3 regions of the Aquamicrobium lusatiense genome follow, and region 2 is predicted to be linked to each of the others. Evidence: predicted binding sites of a transcription regulator. Region 2 holds the regulator's gene; each other region holds the start of a gene.

Region 1 (3,276 bases), on a different contig from region 2:
GGAGGTGACGGCCGACCGGCTCAGCCTTCAGGGCGACGATCTGCGCGGCCTCAGGGAGAAGGATTTCGCCAGGCTGCGCGGCAAGCGCATGGCGATGATCCTTCAGGATCCCAAGCAATCCCTCAATCCGATCATGACCGCCGGCCAGCAGATCGTCGAAAGCTGCCGGCTGCATCTGGGAGATTCCCGCCGCGCCGCGCGCGAGCGGGCGCTGGAACTCCTGCACAAGGTTCGCATCGACAATCCGCAGCGCGTCTTCGGTCTCTATCCGCACGAGGTTTCGGGCGGAATGGGCCAGCGCATCATGATCGCCATGATGCTCGCCGCCGAACCCGACCTGCTGGTGGCCGACGAGCCGACTTCGGCGCTCGACGTTTCGGTGCGCGCCGAAGTGCTGGATCTGATCGAAAGCCTCGTCGTCGAACGGGGAATGGGGCTCATTCTGATCAGCCATGATCTCGATCTGGTCAGCGCCTACAGCGACAGGGTCGTCGTGATGTATTCCGGCCGGGTGATGGAAACCCTGCCGGCCTCCGAACTGGCAAAGGCTTCCCACCCCTATACGCGCGGCCTCATCGGCTGCCGGCCACCTCTCGACCACAGGGTGGAGACCCTGCCTGTCCTGAAACGCGATCCCGCATGGCTGTCATGAAACACGCAAGACCAGTCCCTGTAAACGCGCCGGCGAACGCGCTCGACGTAAAGAACCTCTGCGTCACCTATGGCTCGGCACGCGTCGTGAACGATGTCAGCTTCTCGGTCGCACACGGAGAATGCCTGGGCCTCATCGGAGAATCCGGCTCCGGCAAGAGCACGATCCTCAAAGCCCTCACCGGAACCGCTCCGGCCGCCGGCATGATGGAAATCCTCGGCATGCCGGCCTCCGCAAGGGCCAGAGACAAGCGGCACACGCGCAGTGTGCAGATGGTCTTTCAGGACCCTTACGCGGCGCTGCATCCGCGCCATTCTGTCGAGCGGATTCTGGAGGAGCCGCTGGCGATACAGGGCATAGGCGACCGCGAGGCGAAGATCCGCGCCAGCCTGGCCTCCGTCGGCCTGCCGCTCGGCTTCCGCTTCCGATATCCGCATCAGCTGTCAGGCGGGCAGCGTCAGCGCGTCGCCATTGCGCGCGCCCTCATTCTCGAACCCGAAGTGCTGCTGCTCGACGAGCCGACTTCGGCGCTTGACGTATCGGTGCAGGCCGAAGTTCTGAACCTGCTCGCAAAACTCCACCGTGAACACGGCCTGACGATGTTGTTTGTCGGACACGATCTCGGCGTCATCGCCCATATGTGCGCACGTGTGATCGTGCTCAACAAGGGCGAGCTGGTGGAAACCCTGATGCGCGACCAGATCTATTCCGGTCAGGCCACCCAGCCCTACACGAAGCAACTGCTGCGCGCCACGAAGCTGGAGCAGCGTTCCGCCAACCGGAACATCGCGTAGAGCATCCTGCAGCCGGATGGAGACATCCGGCGTCGCATGAATGCATGCCCAAACAAAGAGACAGAGCATTTCTGGGAGAAGCAGAAATGCTCAACGCAGCCGCGAGGACCTTTCTCTCCGCAATGCGGCCGCAGCGATGCGGGCGGCCGCAGCCGTCATATGCATGTAACCAGCTGATGATAGTCGGCCCGGAACGGTAGGTGCGAGATTCCGACATCCGGTGCAGGGTGGAGCTTCACGCACGGATCGCGTTCCAATCCGGACCAGGAGAGTTTCATGGATTTCGACAACAGCAGCGCGGTATCCTGGCTGAGAGCCGAGATGGAGGACGCCCTCGACGAGGATTACGAACTCGAACTGTCCGAACCCGCGCTTTCGGCCGAACTGGCGAAGATCTACCGGAAGGCGCACCCCGACTCCCTCAATCGCCAGACCTATTTCCTGGAGCTGATCCGGCTTCAGTCCGAGCTCATCAAGCTGCAGGACTGGGTATCGCACTCGGGGGAGAAGATCGTCGTGCTGTTCGAGGGGCGCGATTCCGCCGGCAAGGGCGGCGTCATCAAGCGCATCACCCAGCGGCTCAACCCGCGCATCGTGCGGGTGGCGGCCCTGCCGGCGCCGAGCGACCGCGAGAAGACGCAGTGGTATTTCCAGCGCTATGTGCCGCACCTCCCCGCCGGCGGCGAGATCGTCCTCTTCGACCGCTCCTGGTACAACAGGGCCGGCGTCGAGCGGGTGATGGGCTTTGCCACGCCGGAACAGGTCGAGGACTTCTTCAACGACGTTCCCGAATTCGAGCGCATGTTGCTGCGCTCGGGCATCCGGCTGGTCAAATACTGGTTCTCGATCACCGACGAAGAGCAGCAGATGCGTTTCATGATGCGCATCCATGATCCGATGAAGCAGTGGAAGCTGTCGCCGATGGATCTGCAGTCGCGCGTGCGCTGGGAACAGTACACCAAGGCCAAGGAAGAGATGTTCGAGCGCACCAGCATTCCCGAAGCGCCCTGGTACATCGTGGAAGGCAATGACAAGAAGCGGGCGCGGCTGAACTGCATCGATCATCTGCTCAACCAGATCCCCTATCAGCCGGTGCCGCACGAGGAGATCAGCCTGCCGGAGCGCGTGTTCAATCCCGAATATGAACGCGCCACGCTGCCGGGCGAACTCTACGTTCCGCAGAAGTACTGACCGCGAAGCCGGGGGCTGGGGTCAGCGCCGGGAGGACGACGCCTGTTGACGCCCTGCCCCGGGCCCTGTCCATAATGCGGCAGCCCCGCCCGTGGGGGCGCCAACAGTGCCTGTCGTCCGGGCTATATCCCAAGTCAAGCAAGGCGCAGCTCGCATGATGCCGGAAACTGAACTCAAGCTCGAACTGACGCCGGACAACGCCGACGCCTTCCTGGCCTGCGATCCGTTCGCAGAGGAGGCATCCCTGCTGCGGCAGCGGGCCATCTACTTCGACACGCCCCGAAACGACCTTGCAGCGGCCGGCTTCACGCTCAGGGTCAGGGAGGCGAACGGCGCGCGTATCCAGACGGTGAAGGCCGGAGGTCCGGCGGCTGGCATGTTTGTTCGCCGGGAGTGGGAGCGGTCCGTACCGGATGATCGGCCGGTCTTCGATGACACCCTGCCGTTCCTCTCCATGCTGGGCGCGAAAGTGCAGGACATTCGTCCAGTTTTCGAAGTCCATGTCGGACGCATGGTCTGGAACGTCGTTCAGGATGACGCGACGATCGAGGTCGTGCTGGATCGCGGCGAGGTCATGGCCGCGGACCGCCGCTCCTCACTGTGCGAGATCGAGCTTGAGCTTAAAAAGGGGAACCCGGC
Region 2 (3,276 bases):
ATTCCACCATCTCCGCTATTTCCGCCGACCTGATCGCCGAGGGCATTCTGGCCGAGGCCCGACAGGATGATGCCCCTGCCCTCAGACGCGGAAGGCCCCAGATCGGGCTCGAACTCGACCCCGCAGCAGCCAGCGTGGTAACGCTGATGCTGTCCCTCAACAGCCTCTCCGCCGTCCGGCTCGATTATTCGGGAGCTGTTCTGGACGAAGAGCAGTTGCGGCTCGACACGCGCGCCCTCTCCCGCGAGGCACTGATCGGCGAATGCGTGGCAGTGCTTCAACGATGCCTTGCTCACCCCGCAGCAAAGGCTGGCCCGCCATTGCGTATCGTCTTTGCCGTTCAGGGCATTACTGACGCGGAAGCGCGTTCCATGCTGTGGTCTCCGATCACCCCGCACACGGACATCCCCTTCGCCGACATTCTGGAAGCGGAATTCTCTGTTCCCGTAACGGTGGAGAACGACTGCAACATGATGGCCGAGGCGCTGCGCTGGCGCGATCCGGCCCGCTATCGCGACGATTTCATCGCCATATTGCTCTCGCACGGCATCGGCATGGGGCTGGTGCTCAAGGGCGAGATGTTCACCGGCACCCATTCCTCGGGCGTCGAATTCGGACACATGGTCCATAGGCCGGACGGGGCGCTGTGCCGTTGCGGGCGGCGCGGCTGCATCGAAGCCTATGCAGGAAGCTACGCCATCTGGCGCAGCGCCGCCGGCCATGACCAGAACGAGGAGCCCCGGGGCGATATCGGGGAAGCGGAGATGCGGGCGCTGGCGGAAGCGGCCCGGGACCATGAAGGACGCGAGCGCGAGGCGTTCCGCATCGCAGGCGAAGCGCTCGGCTTCGGCCTTGGCAGCCTGTTTGCGCTCATCGACCCTGCCCCGGTGGCATTGGTCGGCCTCAATGCAGCCGCCTTCGACCTGATCGAACCGTCCCTGCGCGATGCCATCGCACGCACTGCCGGCGGCCAGCATTCCGGCTCGATCAGCTTCAGCATCGAGCCGGACCAGATCGCCCTGCTGCGCGAAGGCTGCGCCATGCGCGCGCTGACTTATGTCGATGACCGGATTTTTGCCGGCGGGCGGTCCCTGCAGGACGGCCCGGCCGCGCGTCACTCTTCCCTGCCCGTCACTCTTCCCTGATCGCGTAGCCTGAACCGCGAACGGTGCGGATCACGTCGGGCATGCGGCCGGTGTTGACGGCCTTGCGCAGCCGCCCGACATGCACGTCGACAGTACGCTCGTCGATGTAGATCGTCTCGCCCCAGACATTGTCCAGCAACTGTCCGCGCGAGAAGACGCGGCCGGGATGCTGCATCATGAATTCGAGCAGGCGGAACTCGGTCGGCCCCAGCCGGATCTCGCTCTTCTTGCGATAGACGCGGTGCTGTTCGCGGTCGAGCACGATGTCGCCCACCTTGAGCACAGAGGACAGCACTTCCGGCTTGGCGCGGCGCAGAAGCGCCTTCACGCGCGCCACCAGCTCGGGCATGGAGAAGGGCTTGACCAGATAGTCGTCGGCGCCGGTGGAAAGGCCGCGCACCCGGTCGCTTTCCTCCCCGCGCGCCGTCAGCATGATGATGGGCAGCCGTTCGGTCTGCTCGCGCATGCGCAGGCGCCGGCACAGTTCGATGCCGGAGATCGCCGGAACCATCCAGTCGAGCACCAGAAGGTCCGGCACGTTTTCCTGCAGCCGCAACTCGGCCTCGTCACCGCGCGTGACGATCTCGACCTGATAGCCTTCGGCTTCGAGGTTGTAGCGCAGAAGCACGCCCAACGGCTCTTCGTCCTCAACCACCATGATGCGGGGTGCAATCATGCTTCGTCTCCTCGATCCTGCTTCAAACCGCAGGTGCCGGTATGCCAGTCTCGTCCTGCTTGGGACGATGAGCCGGCAACTGCTCGCCGGTCAGCACATAATAGGCATTTTCGGCAATATTGGTCACGTGGTCGCCAATGCGCTCCAGGTTCTTCGCACAGAAAAGCAGATGCGTGCAGGCCGTGATGTTGCGCGCGTCCTCCATCATGTAGGTCAGCAGTTCGCGGAACACAGAGGTGTATTTGACGTCGACCAGCTCGTCTTCGTCGCGCAGCCGCACCAGCCCTTCCGGGTTGCGCGCGCCATATTCGTCGATGACGCCCTGAACCTGCTCAAGAACCAGTTCGGACATGTCTTCGATGGAGCGGGCGAAAGCGCGCGGCACGCTCGACTGACCGACCGCATCGACGCGCTTGGCGATGTTCTTGGCCAGATCGCCGATGCGTTCGAGATCGCCGGCCATGCGGATCGCGCCCACGATGGCACGCAGGTCCTGCGCCATCGGCTGGCGCTTGCCGATCAGTGTGATGGCGCGGTCGTCCAGACGACGCTGCAACTCGTCCATCACCGCATCCTCGGAGATGACGCGCTGGGCCAGCGCAGTGTCCGGTACGATCAGGCTCTGCGTCGCCTCATCGACCATAGACCCGGCAAGGCTGACCATGTCACGCACCAGCCCTTCGATCTCGCCAAGATCGTCGTCGAAGGCGGTCACCGTATGAGCACCCATTATACGTTCCTCGTCTGTTGGAATGGCCGCAGTAACACTCAGCCGAACCGGCCGGTGATGTAGTCCTGCGTGCGCTTGTCGTCGGGGTTGGTGAACATCTTCTCGGTCGGGCCTTCCTCAACGAGATTGCCGAGATGGAACATGGCCGTGCGCTGCGAGACGCGCGCCGCCTGCTGCATGGAGTGGGTGACGATGACGATGGTGTAGTTCTCGCGCAGCTCGTCGATCAGTTCCTCGACGCGTGCGGTGGCGATCGGATCGAGCGCCGAGCAGGGCTCGTCCATCAGGATCACTTCAGGCGACACGGCGATGGCGCGCGCAATGCACAGGCGCTGCTGCTGACCGCCGGAAAGACCGGTGCCGGCATCATGCAGGCGGTCCTTGACCTCGTTGAAGAGGCCGGCGCGCTTCAGGCTCGATTCCACGATCGCATCCATGTCGGCCTTGCTGCGGGCAAGGCCGTGAATGCGCGGGCCATAGGCAACGTTCTCATAGATCGATTTCGGGAACGGGTTCGGTTTCTGGAACACCATGCCCACGCGCGACCGCAGTTCCACCACGTCGATGTCGCGGTCGTAGATGTCCTCGCCGTCGAGCGTGATCTTGCCCACGACCCGCGCATTGTCGATGGTGTCGTTCATGCGGTTCAGGCAGCGCAGGAAGGTGGACTTGCCGCAGCCCGAGGGACCGATCAGCGCCGTCACCTGATTCTGGCGGACCAGAAG
Region 3 (3,276 bases), 2.3 Mb from region 2:
AGGGTGGGATAGATGCACATGCCGAAGTGTCCGTTCCCGTAGACGGAACCATCCGCAGGCTTCCCGCCGGCGGTCTTCTGAAGCTCGATCCCGGTGAGAGCGTGACCTTGCTGCCGGGCGTATGGCACGCATTCTGGGGCGAGGGCGGCGACGTTCTGATCGGCGAGGTCTCCACCGTCAACGACGACCTCACCGACAACATCTTCCGCGACCCCATCGGCCGGTTTTCCGAGATCGAGGAAGATGTGGAGCCGGCTCACCTTCTGGTTTCGGACTATGAGCGCTGGCTGACGCGATAGCACGCATCGCCAGCTTCATTGCCGCGCGCTTTAAGACTTCGCGCCCACCTGACCATTCTCGACAACAAATGTCCTGTCGGTATGGACGGTGCCGCCGGGCTGGTCGGTGCGGTCGATTGCGCGCATCTCTACGTTCAGGCTTTCCGGCGTTACGTCGAAATGCATGTAGCCACGCTTCTGGCTTTCATAGTAGCGAACCTGAGGGTTGGCGGGCAGGGCATCATGCATGGGCCTGGCCAGAGGTTCCGGCCAGAGTGAGCTGATCGAGGTGCCTACGAATTCCGTCATCAGCGACCTGCCTGGCTCCTCGCCCGCGCGGCGGGTGACTTCCGAAATCAGCGTTGAATGAATGTCGCCTGCGATCGAAACCGGATTTGAGACCCTGGAACCTTCAATACGGTCGAGAATGCGTTGCCGGGCGGCCGGATAGCCGTCCCACGACTGCAAATAGCGATACAGCTCGCCTTCGTGATCCATGTCGAAGGTGCTCATCATCACGGTTGAGGCGATGGCGTTCCATTTTGCCTGCGAACCCGAAAGGCGCGCATCCAGCCAGTTTTCCTGCGCGACGCCCAGCATGGAACGTTGCGGATCTTCGGCTGCCTCGCACGGCTTCTGGAACACGCCGAAGGCGAAATCCTTGTCAGATCCGGAAGCGCACACACTTTCCGAATCACGAAACTGGCGGGTATCCGGAATGCTGATCCGCAGCAGGTCGCCAATATCGAGACCCCGCAAGACAGGCATGGTCGGAGCGTGTAGGGCAGGCGCATGGCGCACCGGCTGGAACTCGTACCAGGCATGATACGCGGCGGCGCGATGCGCCAGTTCGCCGGCGTCGCTGGAGTCTTCTGTCAGCGCATCGTGGTTGTCGAGCGTGACCATGAACGGCAATCGCTCGTGCGCGCGCCGCAGAGCCGCATCGGTCTTGTAGAGCGCATGACGACGGCGATAGTCGTCGAGTGTTCTGAGCGGCTTGTCGGTCTCGTGCGTGCGCACACCACCGCGACCGACTTCGTAGATGTAATCGCCCAGATGCAGCACCAGCGAAGAATCGTCGTCGGCCATGCCGTCATAGGCATCGAAGAAGCCGTTTTCCCAGTGCTGGCAGGAGACGACGTTGAACCGAAACCGCGACACCAGCGCATCCGCAGCCGGCAACGTGCGCGTCCGGCCGATGGGGCTCATCTCACCGCCAATGCGAAACGCATACCAGTACCAGCGATCCGGGCGCAGACCCTGAACATCGACATGGACCGAGTGACCATATTCCGGCAAAGCGCTGCCTGTGCCGCTGCAAACGACCTTCGACAGGCGCTCATCCTGGGCCACAATCCATTCCACATCGATCGGCAGTCTGGAGAGGAGTTCGAGATCATCGGCGGCTCTGGCCAGCTTCGTCCATAGCACCACGCTGTTGGCGGTCGGATCGCCGCTGGCCACCGAAAACGGAAAGAGGGACGCCGCAGGCGTTTGGGCGGCGGTGCGGTTCACAAAGACCGCAGGGGCCATGAGAGCCGCTGCCGTACCGGCAATAAACTGGCGTCGTTGAAGAATGGTCATGGGGCTCGCTTTCGGCTGGCAGTTACGCTGCAACGGCACCTAACGCCGCGAGATAACACTCCCATGACAGAGCTGTACGGTGTGTCGTCGATGCAAGAATGTCTCTTGATCTGCCGCCAATTCAATACTTCAGAAAAACATATTTTGAAAATCATAAATCGGATTATCATTCGGAATTTCGTCGGATTTTCATTAATTTTTTCAGTAAAATATAATTATATAAATGAACAATATTTGTTTTACTTTAAAATTCCGTCTTATCAGAATCGGCGGAATACAACGCGCTGAAGGATGAATGAGGATTTCTTTTGCAATCCGGTGAGCTGTGATTAGATGGGGGAAGGCAAACTGAACTATCCTGACACTGGGCATACCAGCCGGGCGCGGCCCGCAACGTGGATTTGACGACATGAACCCGATCGCAATTCTGTGGCCGATGGTGGCGCATTTCGCGCTGGTGGCGATCATGTATGCGTTGCTTGGCATGCGCCGCCGGCAGGCGATGCTGAACGGTTCAGTGGCGCGCGGCCAGTGGAAGCTGCGCTCCGGCGGCGAGCCGGAAGTCAGCGCCGCAGTGTCGAACAACATCATGAACCAGTTCGAGCTTCCGGTGCTGTTCCATGCCGTCTGTCTGGCGCTTTATGTAACGGCGGGCGTGTCATGGATTGCCGTGATACTGGCGTGGCTGTTCGTGCTGCTGCGCTATGCGCACGCGTTCGAACATGTCACCAGCAACCGCGTGTCGCGGCGCGGCATGTTGTTCGGCGGCGGCTTTCTGGTTCTGGTGCTTTTGTGGGCGTGGTTTGCCTTGCATCTGGCCGGAGCTGTCTGAGACAGACCAGACCACCATGCACTGAACCCGGAGTATCCGGCTCAGACTTCCAGCAGCACGATCTTGCGCTTTTCGAACTTGATGGCGATTTCGCCGCGCACAAGACGCAGCGCCTTTTCGCCGAACACCGCCCGTCGCCAGCCCTGCAGCGCCGGTACCTGCGCTTTCTCACCATGAGCGGCGATCTGGTCGATGTCATCGCTCGATGCCAGCACCTTTGCGGCAACGCCTTGCTGTTCGGCGATGATCTTCAGAAGCACTTTCAGCAATTCGGCCGCGGCATTGGTGCCCTCCGGCTGCTGCTGCTGTTTCGGCAGTTTTGGCAATTCATCCTTCGGCACGGCAAGGGCGGCATTCACCGCTCCCAGCAAAGCCACGGCGGTCGATGAGCGCTCCCAGCCCTTGGGAATGGTCCGCAAGCGACCGAGCGCATCACTGTCGCGCGGGGCCTGCTGGGCGATCTCGTAAATGGCGTCATCCTTGATGATCCGGCCGCGCGGCACGTCGCGTTCGCGCGCTTCGCGCTCGCGCCATGCGGCGACCGATTTCAGGATCGCCAGTTCCTGCGGCTTGCGCACGCGC

The links. Region 2 encodes PhoB, which activates phosphate uptake and scavenging genes when phosphate is short. Its sites were predicted from a motif close to TGTCATNNANCTGTCAT; they were not measured.
Region 1: the regulator PhoB is predicted to act here: its motif matches at 1,600-1,616, upstream of ppk2 (polyphosphate kinase 2).
Region 3: the regulator PhoB is predicted to act here: its motif matches at 1,915-1,931, upstream of HNR59_RS11450 (alkaline phosphatase D family protein).

Annotation. Positions count from the first base shown of each region.
Region 1 covers NZ_JACHEU010000003.1:88,974-92,249, reverse strand. The annotation lists gene HNR59_RS16120 (ABC transporter ATP-binding protein) at 1-652, shown strand, start outside; gene HNR59_RS16115 (ABC transporter ATP-binding protein) at 640-1,446, shown strand; gene ppk2 (polyphosphate kinase 2) at 1,723-2,637, shown strand; gene HNR59_RS16105 (CYTH and CHAD domain-containing protein) at 2,792-3,276, shown strand, end outside.
Region 2 covers NZ_JACHEU010000001.1:64,840-68,115, forward strand. The annotation lists gene HNR59_RS00390 (ROK family protein) at 1-1,145, shown strand, start outside; gene phoB (phosphate regulon transcriptional regulator PhoB) at 1,132-1,821, opposite strand; gene phoU (phosphate signaling complex protein PhoU) at 1,844-2,551, opposite strand; gene pstB (phosphate ABC transporter ATP-binding protein PstB) at 2,590-3,276, opposite strand, start outside.
Region 3 covers NZ_JACHEU010000001.1:2,378,379-2,381,654, reverse strand. The annotation lists gene HNR59_RS11455 (D-lyxose/D-mannose family sugar isomerase) at 1-299, shown strand, start outside; gene HNR59_RS11450 (alkaline phosphatase D family protein) at 330-1,862, opposite strand; gene HNR59_RS11445 (MAPEG family protein) at 2,272-2,694, shown strand; gene rnd (ribonuclease D) at 2,736-3,276, opposite strand, start outside.